2 regions of the Metapseudomonas furukawaii genome follow, and region 2 is predicted to be linked to the other one. Evidence: predicted binding sites of a transcription regulator. Region 2 holds the regulator's gene; the other holds the start of a gene.
The links. The regulator FliA, encoded in region 2, starts transcription of late flagellar genes. The targets are predictions, from matches to a motif close to CTAAAGTTTNNNNNNNNNNNGCCGNTAA.
Positions count from the first base shown of each region.

Region 1: KF707C_RS13315 (methyl-accepting chemotaxis protein) is a predicted target of FliA. The motif match lies at 9,483-9,510, and genes of this name have one in related genera.

Region 1 covers NZ_AP014862.1:2,859,419-2,870,237, reverse strand. The annotation lists gene nuoI (NADH-quinone oxidoreductase subunit NuoI) at 1-393, shown strand, start outside; gene nuoJ (NADH-quinone oxidoreductase subunit J) at 405-905, shown strand; gene nuoK (NADH-quinone oxidoreductase subunit NuoK) at 910-1,218, shown strand; gene nuoL (NADH-quinone oxidoreductase subunit L) at 1,215-3,062, shown strand; gene nuoM (NADH-quinone oxidoreductase subunit M) at 3,088-4,614, shown strand; gene nuoN (NADH-quinone oxidoreductase subunit NuoN) at 4,622-6,085, shown strand; gene KF707C_RS13325 (methyl-accepting chemotaxis protein) at 6,176-7,858, opposite strand; gene KF707C_RS13320 (Na+/H+ antiporter family protein) at 7,984-9,303, opposite strand; gene KF707C_RS13315 (methyl-accepting chemotaxis protein) at 9,546-10,819, shown strand, end outside.
Region 2 covers NZ_AP014862.1:4,348,675-4,359,493, reverse strand. The annotation lists gene flhB (flagellar biosynthesis protein FlhB) at 1-130, shown strand, start outside; gene KF707C_RS20135 (IS110 family RNA-guided transposase) at 629-1,759, opposite strand; gene flhA (flagellar biosynthesis protein FlhA) at 2,103-4,226, shown strand; gene flhF (flagellar biosynthesis protein FlhF) at 4,242-5,591, shown strand; gene fleN (flagellar synthesis regulator FleN) at 5,661-6,494, shown strand; gene fliA (RNA polymerase sigma factor FliA) at 6,491-7,237, shown strand; gene KF707C_RS20110 (chemotaxis response regulator CheY) at 7,320-7,694, shown strand; gene KF707C_RS20105 (protein phosphatase CheZ) at 7,714-8,502, shown strand; gene KF707C_RS20100 (chemotaxis protein CheA) at 8,514-10,775, shown strand.

The DNA.
Region 1 (10,819 bases), 1.5 Mb from region 2:
ACCCGCGACCCCGACGGCGAGGAGCGCTGCGTTGCCTGCAACCTGTGCGCCGTGGCCTGCCCGGTCGGCTGCATCTCCCTGCAGAAGGCCGAGACCGAGGATGGACGCTGGTACCCCGAGTTCTTCCGCATCAACTTCTCCCGCTGCATCTTCTGCGGCCTGTGCGAGGAAGCCTGCCCCACCACCGCGATCCAGCTGACCCCGGATTTCGAGATGGGCGAGTTCAAGCGCCAGGACCTGGTGTACGAGAAGGAAGACCTGCTGATCTCCGGCCCCGGCAAGAACCCGGACTACAACTTCTACCGCGTTGCGGGCATGGCCATCGCCGGCAAGCCGAAAGGCGCCGCGCAGGACGAGGCCGAGCCGATCAACGTGAAGAGCCTGCTGCCCTAAGGAGACGTCGCGTGGAATTCGCTTTCTATTTCGCTTCCGGCGTCGCCGTGGTGTCCACCCTGCGGGTGATCACCAACACCAACCCGGTGCATGCCCTGCTCTACCTCATCGTCTCGCTGCTGGCGGTGTCGATGTGCTTCTTCGCCCTGGGCGCGCCCTTCGCCGGCGCCCTGGAAATCATCGTCTACGCCGGCGCCATCATGGTGCTGTTCGTCTTCGTGGTCATGATGCTGAACCTCGGACCGGCGATTGCCGAGCAGGAGAAGAAGTGGCTCAAACCCGGCATCTGGACCGGGCCCGCGCTGCTGTCCCTGATCCTGCTGGCGGAACTGCTGTACGTGCTGTTCGGCAATGCCAGCGGCGCCACCATCGGTCACACCACCGTGGATTCCAAGGCAGTGGGCATCGCCCTGTTCGGCCCCTACCTGCTCGCCGTGGAACTGGCCTCCATGCTGCTGCTGGCAGCCCTGGTCGCCGCCTTCCACCTCGGCCGCCACGAAGCCAAGGAGTAACGCCATGAATGCAATCCCACTGGAACATGGCCTTGCGGTCGCCGGCGTCCTTTTCTGCCTGGGCCTCGTCGGCCTGATGGTGCGCCGCAACATCCTGTTCGTGCTCATGAGCCTGGAAGTCATGATGAACGCCGCCGCCCTGGCCTTCGTGGTCGCCGGCGCCCGCTGGGCCCAGCCTGACGGCCAGATCATGTTCATTCTGGTGATCAGCCTCGCAGCCGCCGAAGCCTCCATCGGACTGGCGATCCTGCTGCAGCTGTACCGCCGCTTCCATACCCTCGATATCGACGCTGCCAGCGAGATGCGCGGATGAACCTTCTATTCCTCACTTGCCTGTTCCCGCTGCTCGGCTGGCTCATCCTGGCCTTCTCCCGCGGGCGTCTCTCCGAAAACGCCTCCGCCGTCATCGGCGTGGGCTCCGTCGGCCTGTCGGCCCTGGTGGCCGCCTCGATCATCTGGCAGTTCAACGTGGCCCCGCCGGAAGGCGGCGTCTACACCCAGGTGCTCTGGCAATGGATGAGCGTGGCGGGCTTCGCCCCCAGCTTCACCCTCTATCTGGACGGCCTGTCCCTGACCATGCTCGGCGTGGTCACCGGCGTCGGCTTCCTGATCCACCTGTTCGCGTCCTGGTACATGCGCGGCGAGGAGGGTTACTCCCGCTTCTTCGCCTACACCAACCTGTTCATCGCCAGCATGCTGTTCCTGGTGCTGGGCGATAACCTGCTCTTCCTCTACTTCGGCTGGGAAGGCGTGGGGCTGTGCTCGTACCTGCTGATCGGCTTCTACTTCAAGCACACCGCCAACGGCAACGCGGCGCTCAAGGCGTTCATCGTCACCCGCGTGGGCGACGTGTTCATGGCCATCGGCCTGTTCATCCTCTTCATGCACCTGGGCACCCTGAACATCCAGGAGCTGATGAAGCTGGCCCCCGAGAAGTACGTGGCCGGTGACGCCTGGCTCTGGGTCGCCACCCTGATGCTGCTGGGCGGCGCCGTGGGCAAGTCCGCCCAGCTGCCGCTGCAGACCTGGCTGGCCGACGCGATGGCGGGCCCGACCCCGGTGTCCGCGCTGATCCACGCGGCCACCATGGTGACCGCGGGCGTCTACCTCATCGCCCGTACCCACGGCCTGTTCCTTCTGACCCCCGAGATCCTCGAACTGGTGGGCATCGTCGGTGGCGTCACCCTGGTCCTGGCCGGCTTCGCCGCGCTGGTGCAGACGGACATCAAGCGGATCCTCGCCTACTCCACCATGAGCCAGATCGGCTACATGTTCCTGGCGCTCGGCGTCGGCGCCTGGGATGCGGCGATCTTCCACCTGATGACCCACGCCTTCTTCAAGGCCCTGCTGTTCCTCGCCTCCGGTGCGGTGATCAACGCCTGCCACCACGAGCAGAACATCTTCAAGATGGGCGGCCTGTGGAAGAAGCTGCCGCTGGCCTACGCCAGCTTCATCGTCGGCGGCGCGGCCCTGGCGGCATTGCCCCTGGTCACCGCCGGTTTCTACTCCAAGGACGAGATCCTCTGGGAAGCCTTCGCCAGTGGTCACTCCGGGCTGCTCTACGCGGGCCTGGCCGGTGCCTTCCTGACTTCGATCTACACCTTCCGCCTGATCTTCATCGCCTTCCACGGCGAAGCGAAGACCGAAGCCCACGCCGGCCATGGCATCGCCCACTGGTTGCCGCTCTGCGTGCTGATCGTGCTGTCTACCTTCGTCGGCGCGCTGATCACCCCGCCGCTGGCCGGCGTGCTGCCGGAGAGCGTCGGCCATGCCGGAGGCGAAGCCAAGCACAGCCTGGAGATCGCCTCGGGCGCCATCGCCCTGGCGGGCATCCTACTGGCGGCGCTGCTCTTCCTCGGCAAGCGCCGCTTCGTCAGCGCCCTCGCCCAGAGCGCGCCAGGCCGCTTCCTCGGGGCCTGGTGGTACGCCGCCTGGGGCTTCGACTGGCTCTACGACCTGCTCTTCGTCAAGCCGTACCTGCTGATCTGCCGCCTGCTCCGTCGCGACCCCATCGACGGCACCATCGGCCTGGTCCCGCGCCTGGTACGGGGTGGCAACTTTGCCCTGAGTCGTAGCCAGACGGGCCAGCTGCGCTGGTACGCCGTGTCCATCGTCGGCGGAGCCGTGCTCGTGCTCGGCGCCGTGCTGCTGACCTGAATCTTCTTAAGGAACTCCGCCCGTCATGATTCTGCCCTGGCTAATCCTGATTCCCTTCATCGGCGGCCTGCTCTGCTGGCAGGGTGAGCGCTTCAGCTCCACCCTGCCCCGCTGGATCGCACTGCTGACCATGTCCCTGCTGTTCGTCCTCGGCCTCTGGCTGTGGCTGACCGGCGACTTCACCCTGGCGCCGTCGCCAGGCACCGCCCCGGAGTGGGCCCACGAGTTCCAGGTGCAGTGGATCGAGCGCTTCGGCGTCACCATCCACCTGGCGATGGACGGCCTGTCGGTGCTGATGGTGGTCCTCACCGGCCTGCTCGGCGTCCTCTCCGTGCTCTGCTCCTGGCGCGAGATCCAGAACCGCGTCGGCTTCTTCCACCTCAACCTGATGTGGATCCTGGGCGGCGTCGTCGGCGTGTTCCTGGCCATCGACCTGTTCCTGTTCTTCTTCTTCTGGGAAATGATGCTGGTGCCGATGTACTTCCTCATCGCGCTCTGGGGTCACAGCGGCAGCAAGGGCAAGACCCGCATCACCGCCGCCACCAAGTTCTTCATCTACACCCAGGCCAGTGGCCTGGTGATGCTGGTGGCCATCCTCGGCCTGGTCCTGGTGAACTACAGCAACACCGGCGTGCTGACCTTCAACTACGCCGACCTGCTGAAGGCCCAACTGGCGCCCGGCACCGAATACCTGCTGATGCTGGGCTTCTTCATCGCCTTCGCGGTGAAGTTCCCGGTGGTGCCCTTCCACTCCTGGCTGCCCGACGCCCACGCCCAGGCCCCGACCGCTGGCTCCGTGGACCTGGCCGGCATCCTGCTGAAGACCGCCGCCTACGGCATGATCCGCTTCGCCCTGCCGCTGTTCCCCAACGCCTCGGCCGAGTTCGCGCCGATCGCCCAGTGGCTCGGCGTGTTCGCCATCGTCTACGGCGCCCTGCTGTCGTTCGCCCAGACCGACATCAAGCGCCTGGTGGCCTACTCCAGCGTGTCCCACATGGGCTTCGTGCTGATCGCCATCTACTCCGGCAGCCAGATCGCCCTGCAGGGCGCCGTGGTGCAGATGATCGCCCACGGCCTTTCCGCCGCGGCGCTCTTCATCCTCTGCGGCCAGCTGTACGAGCGCCTGCACACCCGTGACATGCGCGAGATGGGCGGAATCTGGAACCGCATGCCCTACCTGCCGGCCATCAGCCTGTTCTTCGCCGCCGCCGCCCTGGGCCTTCCGGGCACCGGCAACTTCGTCGGCGAGTTCCTGATCCTCGTGGGGGCCTTCCAGCAGGTGCCCTGGATCGCCGTCCTGGCATCCACCGGCCTGGTCTTCGGCTCCGTCTACTCGCTGATCATGATCCACCGCGCCTACTTCGGCCCGGGCAAGAACGAGAACGCCTACGAAGGCCTGCGCTCCCGCGAGCTCATCATGGTGCTCGGCCTCGCCGTGCTCCTGATCCTTCTCGGCGTCTACCCGCAACCGGTGCTGGATACTTCCGCTGCGAGCATGCATGGCGTGCACCAGTGGCTGGAATCCGCCGTCAACCAACTCGTAGCCCGGTAAGCAGACCATGGAATTCACGACACAACACTTCATCGCCCTGCTACCGCTGCTGGTCACCTGCGCCACCATAGTCGTGGTGATGCTGGCCATCGCCTGGAAGCGGCACCACTCCTGGACCTTCGGCCTCTCGGTCATCGGCCTGAACCTGGCCCTGCTGTCCCTCCTCCCCACCCTCAAGGTCGCGCCCCTGGAAGTGACGCCGCTGATGATGGTGGATCACTTCGGCGCCTTCTACATGGCGCTGGTGCTGGCCGGAACCCTGGCCTGCGTCACCCTGATCCACGCCTACCTGGGCGGCGAATCCGGCAAGGGTTACCCGGGCAACCGCGAGGAAATGTACCTGCTGATCCTCCTGTCCGCCGCCGGTGGCCTGGTGCTGGTCACGGCGCAGCACCTGGCCGGCCTGTTCATCGGCCTGGAACTGCTTTCGGTGCCGGTCTATGGCCTGGTGGCCTATGCCTTCTTCAACAAGCGCTCCCTGGAAGCCGGCATCAAGTACATGGTGCTGTCCGCCGCCGGTTCCGCCTTCCTGCTGTTCGGCATGGCCCTGCTCTACGCCGACGCCGGCAGCCTGAGCTTCAGCCAGTTGGCCGCCGCCGGCACGTCCAGTGTCCTGTCCCAGCTCGGCATCGGCATGATGCTCATCGGCCTGGCGTTCAAGCTGTCCCTGGTCCCCTTCCACCTCTGGACCCCGGACGTGTACGAAGGCGCCCCTGCACCGGTGGCCGCGTTCCTGGCCACCGCCAGCAAGGTGGCCGTGTTCGCCGTGCTGCTGCGCCTGTACCAGCTCTCCCCGGCCACCGCCGGCGGCTGGCTGAACGACCTGCTGACCCTGATCGCCATCGCCTCCATCCTCTTCGGCAACCTGCTGGCCCTGGTGCAGAACAACATCAAGCGCCTGCTCGGCTACTCCTCCATCGCCCACTTCGGCTACCTGCTGGTGGCGCTGATCGCCAGCAAGGGCCTGGCGGTGGAAGCCATCGGCGTCTACCTGGCCACCTACGTGCTCACCAGCCTCGGCGCCTTCGGTGTGGTCACCCTGATGTCGACGCCCTACAGCGGCCGTGACTGCGACGCCCTGTACGAGTACCGCGGCCTGTTCTGGCGCCGTCCGTACCTGACCGCGGTGCTCACCGTGATGATGCTGTCGCTGGCCGGTATCCCGCTGACCGCCGGCTTCATCGGCAAGTTCTTCGTGATCGCGGCCGGCGTGGAATCCGGCTTGTGGTGGCTGCTGGGCGCCATGGTGCTGGGTAGCGCCATCGGGGTCTTCTACTACCTGCGCGTCATGGTCACCCTGTTCCTGGTGGAGCCGAACCTGCGCCGCCACGACGCCGACATGCACTGGGCCCAGCGCGCCGGCGGCATCATGCTGCTGTTCGTGGCCATCCTCGCGTTCTTCCTCGGCGTCTACCCGCAGCCGCTGCTGGAGCTGGTCCAGCATTCCGGTCTGGTGGCCCTGGCCCAGTAAGACGTCACCCGCACAAAGAAAAACCCGGCCTGGTGCCGGGTTTTTCTTTGCCTGCCCGCTGTCGGCGCGCGAAGGCGCCGCAGCCTGGGTTCAGATCCTGAACTGCTTCACCAGTCCGCCCAGGCCGTCGCCCAGCCGGGCCAGGTTGCGCGCGGTATCGGCACCATGACGGGTTTCCTCGGCGACGCTGTCCACCGCCACGGCGATCTGGTGAACGCTGCGGTTGATCTCCTCGGCCACCGCCGTCTGTTCCTCGGCGGCGCTGGCGATCTGGGCGTTCATGGCGTTGATGGTGCCGATCAGGCCCGCGATGGCGTCGAGGGAGGCGCCAGCCTGGTTGGCCTGCTGGCTGGTGGTGTCCCCGGCATCGCTGGAGCGACGCATCGCGGTTACCGCATCCTGGGTGCCCTGCTGCAAGCGATCAATCATGCCCTGGATTTCCTGCGTGCTCTGCTGGGTGCGGCTGGCCAGGGCGCGCACTTCGTCCGCCACCACGGCAAACCCCCGTCCGGCCTCGCCCGCGCGCGCGGCCTCGATGGCGGCGTTAAGGGCCAGCAGGTTGGTCTGCTCGGCGATGGAGCGAATCACCCCCAACACGCTGACGATGGACTGCACGTCCTGCTGCAGGCTGTCGAGGGAAACGCCGCTGCTGCGAATATCGCCGACCAGGGCATGGATGCGACTGATGCTTCCGTCCACCACCTGCTTGGCGGCCTGGCCCTCGTGATCGGTCTTCTGCGCCGCCTCGGCGGCGCCCTGGGCACTGCGAGCCACCTCATGGGCGGCGGCGGACATCTCGTTGATGGCCGTGGCCACCTGATCGGTCTCCTGGCGCTGCCGCTCCATGGCCTGCTCGGAACGCTGGGCCTGGGCCGCCACTTCTCCCACCAGGCCAGTGAGCTGCTCGGTCATCTCGACGATCTGCCGCACCAGACCGTGGATCTTCTCGACGAAGCGGTTGAAGGAGCCGGCCAGTTCGCCCAGTTCGTCGCGGCTGTCCACCGTCAGCCGGCGGGTCAGATCGCCTTCGCCGGCGGCGATGTCATCGAGATTCGCCTTGATCCGCTGCAACGGGCGGACCAGGGCATTGGCCAGGCCCAGGCCCGCCAACCCGACCACCGCCAGCAACAGGGCGGCGATGACCACCACGCTGGTGACTATGGTGCTCACTCGTTCGTCGATCTCCGCCTCCACCTCGGCGACCTGGGCGGCGACGCCATCCAGGTTGACCGCGGTGCCCAGGGCCAGGTCCCACTTGGGCAGGTAGTAGCTGTAGGCCAACTTCGGCACCAGCACACTCTCGTTCCCCGGCAACGCCGAGCTGTACTCGACATAGTTGGACCCGTCCTTCGCCACCGCCACCAGGCGATCGTTCACCGCCACGCCGTTCGGGTCCTTGCGGCCGGCGAAGCTCTTGCCCACATCAACGGGGCTGTCCCCCCGGAACAGGCGGATCACCTGGGAGTCGTAGCCGAAGAAGTAACCGTCCTTGCCGTACTTGATCTTCGCCAGGATGGCGATGGCCTGGTCGCGGCTGGCCTGGTCCCCCTGCGCCGAGGCGTCGTACAGCGCCTGCACCGAGCCCAGGGCGATCTGCATGTAGTTGCGCAGCTCCTGGCGGCTCTCTTCCATCAGCCGCTCACGGGTGTTCTTCACTTCATCCGCAGCCAGGCTATGGATCACCTGGGTCACGGCACCGGACAACACCAGGGCGAACAGGATCACCGGCACCAGGGCCAGCAGCAGGACTTTGGTCTTCAGGGTCAATCGCATCGGGCGGTCCTCGGCAGGCAGGTCCGGAAATGGAACGGGGTCGCCGTTGTATCGGCAACCCCGTGACGTTCTAAAGTGACCGGTCGGTCGTATGGATCAAGCAGTTCCCCCCGGAGGGGAAAGGCTCAGAGCACCATCGCCGCCACCCAGCCAAAGGCCAGCAGCGGCAGGTTGTAGTGCAGAAAGGTGGGCACCACGGTGTCCCAGATATGATTGTGCTGGCCATCCACGTTCAGGCCCGAGGTGGGGCCCAGGGTGGAGTCGGAAGCCGGCGAACCGGCATCGCCCAGGGCACCGGCGGTACCGACGATGCTGACGATCGCCAGCGGGCTGAAGCCCAGTTGCACGCACAGCGGCACGAAGATCGCCGCGATGATCGGCACCGTCGAGAAGGACGAGCCGATGCCCATGGTCACCAGCAGCCCCACCAGCAGCATCAGCAATGCACCCACCGCCTTGCTGTTGCCGATCCAGGCCGCGGAAGCGTCCACCAGCGTCTGCACATGCCCGGTTTCCCGCAGCACCTCGGCGAAACCGGCTGCGGCGATCATGATGAAGCCGATCATCGCCATCATCTTCATGCCCTCGGTGAACAGGCTGTCCGCTTCCCGCCAACGAACCACGCCGGACAGCGAGAAGATCACGAACCCCAGCAGCGCGCCGATGATCATGGAGTCCAGCCAGAGCTGGACCACGAAGGCCACCAGGATGGCCACGCCCGCCACCACCAGGCTCATGGGGTTGTAGGAGACGCTCACCTGCTCCGCCTGGGCGATGCGATCCAGGTCATAGACCCGCTTGCGGCGGTAGCTGAAGAGCACCGCGACGAGCAACCCGGCCACCATGCCCAGCGCCGGTATCGACATGGCCTCGGTAACCTTCACACCGGTAACGTCGACGCCACTTTTCACCACATTCGCCAGCAGGATCTCGTTCAGGAAGATGTTGCCGAAGCCCACCGGCAGGAACATGTAGGGCGTGATGAGGCCGAAGGTGATCACGCAGGCGACCAGTCGGCGATCGATGGCCAGCCGCGTCATCACATAGAGCAGCGGCGGCACCAGCAGCGGAATGAAGGCGATGTGGATGGGCAGGACGTTCTGCGACGCGATCGCCACGCACAGCAGCAGGGCCAGCAGCAACCATTTCAGTGCACTCCCGCCACTCGCGTCCTGCCGTCCCACCAGGGTCAGCGCCTTGTCCGCCAGCGCATGGGCCAGGCCGGAACGGGCAATCGCCACGGCGAACGCGCCCAGCAGCGCGTAGGACAGGGCCACGGTTGCGCCACCCCCCAGGCCCTTGTTGAAGGCCGCCAGGGAGCCTTCGATCCCCAGTCCGCCCACCAGTCCGCCCGCCAGGGCCCCCACGATCAGGGCCACCACCACATGCACCCGGCACAGGCTGAGGACCAGCATTATCCCTACCGCCGCCACTACCGCATTCATCATTCCTCCTCGGGATATCCCGGCCACGCAAGACGCGGCTTCGCCGCGAAAAAAAGCGCGCACTCTGCCGAACGCGGCACCTCCTGTCAAAAGCGTTCGGAATATCGTTCGGAGTGTGCATAATTCTTGCCTGCAAATTGCGCCCTCGTGCATTTCGCACGGCTATTCGTCGTCCTGGCGTCAAGCAACCGGCACCGGCGCCGATAACGAATGCAGTTCCGACGAGACAGAAGGAAATCCCAATGCCGTTCAATCGACTGTCCATCCAGTGGAAGATCACCCTGCTCGCCGGCCTCTGCCTGCTGGCCATCGTGAGCCTGCTGGTCGGTTCGTCCCTGTACCAATCCCAACGCAGCGCCAGCCTGGTCCAGGCCGACAGCCGCCAGATGCTCGAGCAGAGCGCCCGCCTGCGCCTGCAGGCCCGCGCCGAGCTCCAGGCGATCCGCATCCAGCGCTACTTCATGGACAACTACCAGTACGGCAAGGGTTTCTCCCGGCAGGTGCTGTTCCTCAAGGAGCAGGCCGAGAAACGCTTCCTCGACGCCTTCGACCTGCGCGAGGACCTGACGCGCCAGGTGCGCACCAGCCTGGAAGCCAATCCCGAGATCCTCGGCCTCTACCTGGTGTTCGAGCCCAACGCCCTCGACGGCAAGGACGAACTCTTCGTCGACCAGCCGGAGCTGGGCAGCAACGACAAGGGCCGCTTCTCCCTCTACTGGGCACAGCCCACCCCCGGCACGCTGGAATCGGAATCCATGACCGAGGAACTGCTGGCCGACAGCAGCACCGGCCCCAGCGGCGCTCCCTATAACGCCTGGTACACCTGCCCGATGAAAACCGGACAGTCCTGCGTGCTGGACCCCTACTTCGATAACGTCGGGGACCGCCAGATCCTCATGACCAGCATCGCCTTCCCGCTGCAACTGGACGGCAAGACCGTCGGCGTCATGGGTCTCGACATCAGCCTGGAGCGGCTCCAGCAACTCAGCGTCGCCGGTAACCGCGAGCTGTACGAAGGCAACGGCCACGTCAGCATCCTCAGCCCGGCCGGCCTGCTCGCGGGACACAGCCGGGACGCCAGCCTGCTCAGCGCCAAGCTGGACAAGGCCTTCGGCGCCAACGCCGGGGAACTGGCCGGCAACCTCCAGGCCGGCAAGGCCTTGGAAATGCAGCACGACGGCCTGCTGCGGGTGATGGAACCCTTCAAGCCGATCCCCACCGCCGCGCCCTGGAGCGTCCTGCTGGAGGTTCCCGAACAGGTGCTGTTGGCGCCCGCACTGGAGCTCGACGCCAAGCTGAGTGCCCAGAACCAGGCCGCCAACCTCACCGGCCTGCTGATCGGCATCCTGGCCGCCATCGCCGGCCTGCTGCTGGTCTGGCTCACCGCGCGCGGCGTGACCCGGCCGATCCAGGGCGTCGCCGGCATGCTCAGGGATATCGCCAGCGGCGAAGGCGACCTCACCCGTCGCCTCGATTACGCCCGCCAGGACGAACTCGGCGAGCTGGCCGGCTGGTT
Region 2 (10,819 bases):
CCTCTACCTGGCCGTGGCCCAGGTGCTGGCCTACGTCTATCAGCTCAAGCAGTTCCGCGCCGGCAAGGGCAAGCGTCCGACGCCGCTCAACGACCTGCCGATTCCGCCGGACCTGCGCCGCGACGAGTGAGGATCGGAATCGAACCCGCATCCTGCGAGGACGGTTTTCCGCGAATTCCGGCCGGGTGGAAAACGCAGGATGCGCCGTGCGCATGGCCGGCCCCTACGAAAGCCACGCCCCGCACCGCGCGCCCGTAGGATGGCGTAGAGCGCAGCGAAACCCATCGCCGTACCCGCACCGGGCCCCGCCGGTGGGTCGGTGAAGCGCGAGCCACGCCATTCGCCGGCAAGCCGGCTCCTGATATGGATTGACCTGTCAACTCTGGGTCTATTCTTTCGTTTTGTTCTTCTCCGCCAGTGGCTTCGGTTCAGGGGGTGGAGGGCGATTAGGCGACGGTGGATCACTCTGATATACGTGGGTTGGTTACCGACCTGACTTCACTTCGTCGCGGAGCTGCCCTTCTCTACGGTCGTGGGTCTGTCCTCCTCGCAGAGGACGCCACATAGGAGCGCCAGGGGTTCTCCTCACCGGCCCTCCACCCCCTGAACCGAAGCCACTGCTGCGGGTTCATGCCACGGCCTTACTGCCGTGTGCCTTGCCCGCCACCGCGCAGGCGATGGCCCAGATGAATCCCGCCAGCTCCCGGGCGATGGCGGTGGTGACCTGCTGCTTGAGCTTGCCCGCCGCCAGCAGCGCTCGATAACGACCGCACAAGCGCTTCTGCGCGTGCCAGGCGATGGCCTGAACCACCGCCGAGGTTTTCGCCGCGCGCGCCTCGATGACGCGTGTCTTGCGTGCCGGGAAACGGTAGTTCCACCCCGCTTCCACCAGCACCCGCCGGACATGGCCATTGCCCGTGCGGGTAATGCGGCCCTGGCGGCGTGAGCCACCGCTGGAGTGCTCGCTGGGAACCAGTCCCAGGTAGGCCATCAGCTCGCGCGGCGAGTCGAAGCGACTGAGGTCGCCCAACTCCGCCAACACCGTCATCGCCGTGATCAGGCTCACCCCGCGCAACGCCATCAGGGCTTGCGCCACCGTACCCAGCGACCAGCCGGCCAGCGCTTCGTGCATTTGCGCTTCCAGATCGGCCACCCGCCGTTGCATCGATTTAACGGTGTCGAGGTACTCCTGCAGGACGATCTGCTGCACCGGCGAGTCAAGTTTCACGCTCGCCAACCAGTGGAAATGGGCCTGGGTCCAGCGACTTTTACCGGCATAGACGTGCCCATGACGCAGCAAGAACGCGCCCAGGCGTTGCCGGCACTTCAGTTCCAGGGACTTCATGTCCTCCCGGGCGCGCGTCAAGTCGCGGATCGCTTCCTGCTCCTGATCCGGCACCCACACCGCCGTCAGCTCGCCCGCCCGATGCAGGCGCGCCAACATCAGGGCGTCCCGACGGTCGGTTTTCAACCGCTCGCCCGCCTTGCGCGGAATCAGCGAGGGCGCCACCACCACGCAACCATGGCCCAGCGCTGTCAGCTCACGGTAAAGGCCGTAGCCGCAGGGGCCGGCCTCGTAGCAGAAGCTCAACGCCTCGCCCTGCCGGCTCAGCTGCTTGAGCAGTTTGCGCAGCGCGCTGTCGCGGTTCTCGATGGTGCCGTGATAGTCCGGCTCACCGCGCCCCGGCCGTGCCACCGCGACAGCAATCGTCGCCTGGTGAACGTCCAAACCTACATAGACCTGGTTAAACTCGTTCATGACCTGTCCCCCTCGATGCGGCTCTGTGTTGGAGGTGTTTCCACCCCGAAAACATAACCCGCGCTTTCGAGGTGGGGCAGGTCAATCCATGATGTCTACGAAAGCCACGCCCCGCACCGCGCATCCGTAGGATGGCGTAGAGCGCAGCGAAACCCATCGGCGTACCCGCACCGGACCTCGCCGGTGGGTTGGTGAAGCCTGCCCCGGCCTACGGATTCTTTCCTGAAATCAGATCCTTAACGAAGTTGGAAGGCTTCTTGCACAAGGGAGGTCAAGGCGCCCTCTGGCGTCAAAAGATTGGAAGTGCGGAACGGCGTTTCGCGAAAGGGGTAGGGGAGCAACAGTGGATCGTACGCAACTGGTGGGCAATGTCCGCAACAACCTGATGGCGGTGGGCCGGGGCAATCTCGGGGTGCCGCTGCTGGTGCTGGTGATGCTGGGCATGATGACCCTGCCGGTACCGCCCTTCCTGCTGGACGTCTTCTTCACCTTCAACATCGCCCTGTCCATCGTGGTCCTGCTGGTCAGCGTCTACGCCATGCGTCCGCTGGACTTCGCCGTGTTCCCCACCATCCTGCTGGTGGCGACCCTGCTGCGCCTGGCGCTGAACGTCGCGTCCACGCGGGTGGTGCTGCTCCACGGCCAGGACGGCCACGATGCCGCCGGCAAGGTGATCCAGGCCTTCGGCGACGTGGTGGTGGGTGGCAACTACGTGGTGGGCGCAGTGGTGTTCGCGATCCTGATGATCATCAACTTCGTGGTGGTCACCAAGGGTGCCGGACGTATCTCCGAGGTGAGCGCGCGTTTCACCCTGGACGCCATGCCCGGCAAGCAGATGGCCATCGACGCCGACCTCAACGCCGGGCTGATCGACCAGGCCGAGGCCAAGAAGCGCCGCAGCGAAGTGTCCCAGGAGGCCGACTTCTATGGCTCCATGGACGGTGCCAGCAAGTTCGTCCGTGGCGACGCCATCGCCGGCCTGCTGATCCTCTTCATCAACCTGCTGGGTGGCATCGCCATCGGCATGCTGCAGCACGGCCTGAGCTTCGGCGACGCCGGCCGCATCTACTCCCTGCTGACCATCGGTGACGGCCTGGTGGCGCAGATCCCCTCGCTGCTGCTGTCCACCGCCGCCGCCATCATGGTCACGCGGGTTTCCAGCTCCGAGGACATGGGCCAGCAGGTCAACCGCCAGATGTTCGCCTCGCCCAAGGCCCTGGCCGTCTCGGCCGCCATCCTGATCGCCATGGGGCTGGTGCCCGGCATGCCCCACGTGCCCTTCGTCGGCCTCGGCCTGCTGGCCGCCGGTGGCGCCTGGCTCATCTGGAAGAAGCAGAACAAGGTCAAGGAAGAGGCGGTGCAGGAGGAGAAGCGCCAGCAGGAACTGCTGCCCGCCCAGCGCGCCCAGGAAACCAAGGAGCTGGGCTGGGACGACGTCGTTCCCGTCGACCTGGTGGGCCTGGAAGTGGGCTACCGGCTGATCCCGCTGGTGGATCGCAACCAGGGCGGCCAGCTGCTGGCGCGGATCAAGGGCGTGCGCAAGAAGCTGTCCCAGGAGATGGGCTTCCTCATGCCCTCGGTGCATATCCGCGACAACCTCGACCTGCTGCCCAACGCCTATCGCCTGACCCTCATGGGCGTCAGCGTCGCCGAGGCGGAGGTCTACCCGGACCGCGAGCTGGCGATCAATCCCGGCCAGGTGTTCGGCACCCTCAACGGCGTCGCCGCCAAGGATCCGGCGTTCGGCCTGGAGGCCGTGTGGATCGACGCCAGCCAGCGCGACCAGGCGCAGTCCCTCGGCTACACCGTGGTGGACGCGAGTACCGTGGTGGCCACCCACCTCAACCAGGTGCTCTACAAGCACGCCCACGAGCTGCTGGGGCACGAAGAGGTCCAGCAGCTGATGCAGAACCTCGCCAAGAGCTCGCCGCGCCTGGCCGAAGAGCTGGTGCCGGGCGTGGTGTCCCTGTCCACCCTGCTCAAGGTGCTGCAGGCGCTGTTGCAGGAGCAGGTGCCGGTGCGTGACATCCGCACCATCGCCGAGGCCATCGCCAACGTCGCGCCGAAGAGTCAAGATCCCGCCGCGCTGGTGGCGGCGGTTCGCGTCGCGCTGTCCCGTGCAATCGTCCAAGGCATTGTGGGACTAGAGCCGGAGCTGCCCGTGATCACCCTGGAGCCCAGGTTGGAACAGATATTGCTCAATAGCCTGCAGAAGGCCGGACAGGGTTCGGAAGATGGCGTTCTCCTCGAACCCGGAATGGCCGAGAAGCTGCAGCGTTCACTGGTGGATGCGGCGCAGCGCCAGGAAATGCTCGGCAAGCAGGCCATCCTGCTGGTGGCCGGGCCGATCCGGGCGATGATGTCGCGCTTCGCACGGCTGGCCGTACCGACCATGCACGTGCTGGCCTACCAGGAAATACCGGACAACAAGCAGGTCACCATCGTGGCCACTGTGGGACAGAACTAATCGAGGTCTACGGCCATGCAGGTCAAACGCTTCTTCGCCGCCGATATGCGTCAAGCCATGAAGCTGGTGCGGGATGAACTGGGCGCGGACGCCGCCATCATCGGCAATCGTCGCGTCGCCGGTGGTGTCGAGCTGACCGCCGCCCTGGACTATCCCATGCCGGCGCCGGCGCCGAGCAAGCCCAACCCGGCCCTCGAGGCCGAGCTGCGCAAGACCCAGGCCCGCATCGCCCAGGCCCAGGCCGATCTGGCCGTGCGTGCCGAGGCCGATGCCGCCAAGGACCGTCAATTGTTCGCCGCGCGCCCGCTGACCGCCGTCGAGCCGGAACTGCCGGAAGAGGCCCTGTCGGCCGCCCTGGGCCGTCCGCGTGCGGTGGCGCGCCCGGTGGAGCCGGTGGCCGCGCCGAAATCCTCCGGCGTCGACCAGGCCGCCCTGGATGCCATGCGCTTCGAGCTGAGCGGGCTGCGCGAGCTGATCGAAGTCCAGTTGGGCTCCATCGCCTGGGGCCAGATGCAGAGCCGTCGTCCGCAGCAGGCCAGCCTCTGGCGTCGCCTGCAGCGCATGGGGCTGCCGGCCGAGCTGGGACGCGCCCTGCTGGACAAGGTGGCCAAGGTCGACGAGCCGCGCCAGGCCTGGCGCATGGTTCTGGCCCACCTCGCCCACGCCATCCGTACCCCCAAGGTCGAGCCCCTGGAAGAGGGCGGTGTGATCGCCCTGGTCGGCCCGGCCGGCATGGGCAAGACCACCACCCTGGCCAAGCTGGCGGCGCGCTATGTGCTCAAGTACGGCGCCCAGAGCGTCGCCCTGGTCAGCATGGACAGCTTCCGCATCGGTGCCCAGGAGCAGATCAAGACCCTCGGCCGGATTCTCAACGTGCCGGTGACCCTGGTGGATCCGGGCCAGTCCCTGACCCAGGCGCTGGCGCCGTTGGTGCGCAAGCGCGTGGTACTGATCGACACCGCCGGCCTGCCCACCAACGATCCGGCGCTGACGATGCAGCTGGAGGCACTGGCGAGCCGGGCGATAAATGCGAAGAATTACCTGGTGATGGCCGCCACCAGCCAGAGCCAGGTGCTCAAGGCGGCCTATCACAGCTACAAACGTTGCGGCCTGGCCGGTTGTGTCATCACCAAGGTGGATGAAGCGGCCAGCCTCGGTGAGGCATTGGGTCTGGCTATCGGCCAGCATCTCCCGGTAGCCTATCTGGCCGACGGGCCGCGAATCCCGGATGATCTGCAGGTTCCCCGCAGCCACCAGTTGGTGAGCCGTGCGGTCAGCCTCCAGGCACCGGAGGACCCGAGCGAGGAAGCCATGGCCGACCTGTTCGCCGGGCTCTACCAGAATCCGGCGCGTCGCGCCGGTTGACGAATTTTTCGAGCCGCCCTGGAGTGGGCGGTGCTAGGCAGCCAAGTGGCCCAAGGCAAGGTATTTCAAATGGGTAGTATGCATCCCGTACAGGTGATCGCGGTGACCGGCGGCAAGGGCGGCGTCGGCAAGACCAACGTGTCGGTGAACCTTTCCCTGGCGCTCGCCGATCTCGGTCGCCGCGTCATGTTGCTGGACGCCGACCTGGGTCTGGCCAACGTCGACGTGCTGCTCGGCCTCACCGCCAAGCGCACCCTGGCCGATGTGATCAATGGCGAATGCGACCTGCGCGACGTGCTGTTGCAGGGGCCGGGGGGCATCCGTATCGTCCCGGCCGCTTCCGGCACCCAGAGCATGGTGCAGCTCTCGCCCATGCAGCACGCCGGCCTGATCCAGGCGTTCAGCGATATCAGCGACAACCTCGATGTGCTGGTGATCGACACCGCCGCAGGGATTGGCGACTCGGTGGTCAGCTTCGTCCGCGCGGCGCAGGAAGTCATAGTGGTGGTCTGCGACGAGCCCACCTCCATCACCGACGCCTACGCGCTTATCAAGTTGCTCAACCGCGATTACGGCATGAGCCGCTTCCGGGTTCTGGCCAACATGGCCCACAGCCCCCAGGAAGGGCGCAACCTCTTCTCCAAGCTGACCAAGGTGACCGACCGCTTCCTGGATGTCGCCCTGCAGTACGTGGGCGCCGTCCCCTACGACGAGTCGGTGCGCAAGGCGGTACAGAAGCAGCGCGCGGTCTATGAGGCCTTCCCGCGCTCGAAGTGCTCGCTGGCCTTCAAGGCCATCGCGCAGAAGGTCGACAGCTGGCCGCTGCCGGCCAATCCGAGAGGCCACCTGGAGTTCTTCGTCGAGCGTCTGGTCAGACAGTCGCCCGCGGAAACGCCCGTATGACACCCGCTACTGGACTGCGTATGTACGGCAAGACACAGGCAAGGGATTCGCAACATCAGTTGATCGAGCGCTACGCCCCCCTGGTCAAGCGCATCGCCTATCACCTGCTCGCGCGCCTGCCGGCCAGCGTGCAGGTGGAAGACCTGATGCAGTCCGGGATGATCGGCTTGCTCGAAGCCTCCAAGAAATACGACGGCACCAAGGGTGCCAGCTTCGAAACCTACGCGGGCATCCGCATTCGCGGCGCCATGCTCGACGAGGTCCGCAAGGGCGACTGGGCACCGCGTTCGGTGCACCGCAACACCCGTATGGTGAGTGACGCGATCCGCGTTATCGAGGCGAGAACGGGGCGTGACGCTAAAGATCAGGAAGTTGCTGCCGAACTTGGATTGAGTCTCGAAGACTACTACGGCATCCTGAGCGACACCTTGGGCAGCCGCCTGTTCAGCTTCGACGACCTGTTGCAGGACGGCGAGCATGGCGGCGTGCGCGAGGACGCCGGTTTCACCCAATTCTCACCCTCCCATGATCTGGAAGAAGAACGCTTCCAGGCCGCGCTGGCCGATGCCATCGCGAACCTGCCGGAGCGTGAGCGCCTGGTGCTGGCGCTGTATTACGACGAAGAACTGAATTTGAAGGAAATCGGGGAAGTGCTGGGGGTCAGCGAGTCGCGGGTCAGCCAATTGCACAGCCAGTGCGCCGCACGCCTGCGTGCGCGTCTCGGCGAGTGGCGCGCGCGCTGAACGGCACACCGCTTCCAGATTTGAACGGCGCCCGGCAAGAGGGGCGTTTGAGGACTGTACGGAGGTCGACTTGGACAAGAACATGAAAATCCTCATCGTTGACGATTTCTCGACGATGAGACGCATCATCAAGAACCTCTTGCGCGATTTGGGTTTCACCAATACCGCCGAAGCGGACGACGGCACCACGGCGCTGCCGATGCTCCACAGCGGCAACTTCGACTTTCTCGTCACCGACTGGAACATGCCCGGCATGACCGGCATCGACCTGCTGCGCGCCGTGCGGGCGGATGAACGCCTGAAGCACCTGCCAGTCCTGATGGTGACCGCGGAAGCCAAGCGCGACCAGATCATCGAAGCGGCCCAGGCCGGCGTGAACGGCTATGTGGTCAAGCCCTTCACCGCCCAGGTCCTGAAGGAAAAAATCGAGAAGATCTTCGAGCGGGTCAACGGCTGATGCCGGCCGCGAGGGCACCATGGACCAGAAAGAACCCCTGCTGGGAGACTTCGAGTCGACCCTGAAAGACCGTGCGCGGGAATTGGTGGACAGCCTGGAGAAAGGCAATTTCACCGACGCCGTGCAACTTATCCAAGAACTCAACCAGGTCCGGGATCGCGGCCTGTACCTGGAGGTCGGCAAGCTCACCCGCGAGCTGCATAACGCCATCGTCAACTTCCAGATCGACCCGCGCCTGCCCCATGCCCAGGAAGTGTCGCAGATCGCCGACGCGACCGACCGGCTGGGCTACGTGGTGCACATGACCGAGAAGGCCGCCAACCGTACCATGGACCTGGTGGAGGAGAGTGCGCCATTGCTCAACGGACTCAGCGACGAAGCCCTGCAGCTGCGCGAGCAGTGGGGACGCTTCATGCGCCGGGAAATCGGCGCGGACGGATTCCGCGAGCTGGCCCGTCGCGTCGACCAGTTCCTGGCGCGCAGCCAGCGTGATACCGACGCACTCTCCGGCAAGCTCAACGACATCCTGCTGGCGCAGGATTACCAGGACCTCACCGGCCAGGTGATCAAGCGCGTGACCCAGCTGGTCACCGAGGTGGAGAGCAATCTGGTCAAGCTGGTGCTGATGGCGAGCCAGGTGGACCGTTTCGTGGGTATCGAGCACGACCACAATGCGTTGCGTGCCGAGGCCGACAAACAAAAAGACACCTCCAGGGGTGAAGGTCCGCAGATGAATGCCGATAAACGGGAAGACGTGGTGTCCGGTCAGGACGACGTCGACGATCTGCTATCCAGCCTTGGTTTCTAGGGAGCGCTCATATGAGCTTCGACGCCGATGAAGAAATCCTCCAGGACTTCCTGGTAGAGGCCGGCGAGATTTTGGAGCAACTGTCCGAGCAATTGGTCGAGCTGGAAAGCCGCCCGGACGATATGGACCTGCTCAATGCGATCTTCCGTGGCTTTCACACCGTCAAGGGCGGCGCTGGCTTCCTCCAGCTCAACGCCCTGGTGGAGTGCTGCCACATCGCCGAGAACGTTTTCGACATCCTCCGCAAGGGCGTACGCCGTGTGGACGCCGAGCTCATGGATGTGGTGCTGCAAGCCCTGGATACCGTGAACGAGATGTTCAGCGAGGTGCGCGAGCGCAGCGAGCCGACGCCCGCTACGCCGGAGTTGCTGGCGGCGCTGTCGCGCCTGGCGGAGCCCGCCGGCGCGGAGCCCGCGCCCCAGGCTGCCGAACCGGCAGCGGTCGTGGCCGCGGAGCCGGCTCCGGCACCGGTCGCGGTCGTGTCCGGCGAATCCTCGATGGATATCTCCGACAGCGAGTTCGAGCAGTTGCTGGACGCCCTCGGCGACAGCGACGCCATCGCCGCTGCGGTGGCGAAGGATGCGAGCGACGAGATCAGCGACGACGAGTTCGAGTCCCTGCTGGACCAGCTGCATGGCAAGGGCAAGTTCTCCGGTGCGGTCGAGTCCGAGGTCGCGGTGTCCGCCCACGCGTCCGCCCCGGCCTTGGCCATTCCGGTTGGCGCCGGCGCTGGCGACGACATCAGCGACGACGAGTTCGAAGCCCTGCTGGACCAGCTCCATGGCAAGGGCAAGTTCAATGGTGCTGCTGAGCCCGCCGCCCCGGTGAAGTCCGAGGCGCCCGCCGTGGTCCCGGCCGCCGCCGAGGGTGGTGGCAATATCACCGACGACGAGTTCGAGGCCCTGCTGGACCAGTTGCATGGCAAGGGCAAGTTCTCCGGCGCCACCGAGGACCCCGTGGCGACTGCGGCGCCGACTCCCGTGCCGGCCGCCAGCCGCCCGGCGCCCGTACCCGCTGCCAAGCCGGCTCCGAAGGCCGAACCGGTCGCGCGTCCGGCTGCGCCCGCCGCCGGCAACGGCGCGGCTGGTCCGGCCGTGGCCAGCGAAGCGGAAACCACGGTGCGTGTCGATACCGCGCGCCTGGACGAGATCATGAACATGGTGGGCGAGCTGGTGCTGGTGCGTAACCGCCTGGTTCGCCTGGGCGCCAACAGCGGCGACGAGTCCATGGCCAAGGCCGTGTCCAACCTGGACGTGGTCACCGCCGACCTGCAGACCGCCGTGATGAAGACCCGGATGCAGCCGATCAAGAAGGTCTTCGGCCGCTTCCCGCGCCTGGTCCGCGACCTGGCGCGCAACCTCAAGAAGGAAATCAACCTCGAGCTGGTGGGCGAGGAGACCGACCTGGACAAGAACCTGGTGGAGGCCCTGGCCGACCCGCTGGTCCACCTGGTGCGCAATGCGGTCGACCACGGCATCGAGTCCCCCGACGAGCGCGAGGCCGCCGGCAAGCCGCGTACCGGTCGGGTGGTCCTGTCCGCCGAGCAGGAGGGCGACCACATCCTGCTGATGATCACCGACGACGGCAAGGGCATGGACGCCGCCGTGCTCCGCGCCAAGGCGGTGGAGAAGGGCCTGCTGGACAAGGACGCCGCGGATCGCCTCACCGAGCTGGAGTGCTACAACCTGATCTTCGCCCCGGGCTTCTCCACCAAGACGGAGATTTCCGACGTCTCCGGCCGTGGCGTCGGCATGGACGTGGTGAAGACCAAGATCTCCCAGCTCAACGGCACCGTGAACGTGTTCTCGCAGAAGGGCGCAGGCTCGAAGATCGTCATCAAGGTCCCCCTGACCCTGGCGATCATGCCCACCCTGATGGTGATGCTGGGCAACCAGGCCTTCGCCTTCCCGCTGGTCAACGTCAACGAGATCTTCCACCTCGACCTGTCCCGCACCAATGTGGTGGACGGCCAGGAAGTGGTGATCGTGCGCGACAAGGCGCTGCCGCTGTTCTACCTCAAGCGTTGGCTGGTCCGCGATGCGGCGGTGGAAGAGCAGGGGGAAGGTCACGTGGTGATCCTTTCCGTGGGCACCCAGCGAATCGGCTTCGTCGTCGACCAGTTGGTGGGCCAGGAAGAGGTGGTGATCAAACCGCTGGGCAAGATGTTGCAGGGAACGCCGGGCATGTCCGGCGCCACCATCACCGGTGACGGCCGCATCGCGTTGATCCTCGACGTGCCGAGCATGCTCAAGCATTACGCGCGCCGTGGCTGATCTGGGGCGGCCGGCAACGGCCGCCCGCTAGGAGCTTTATTCTT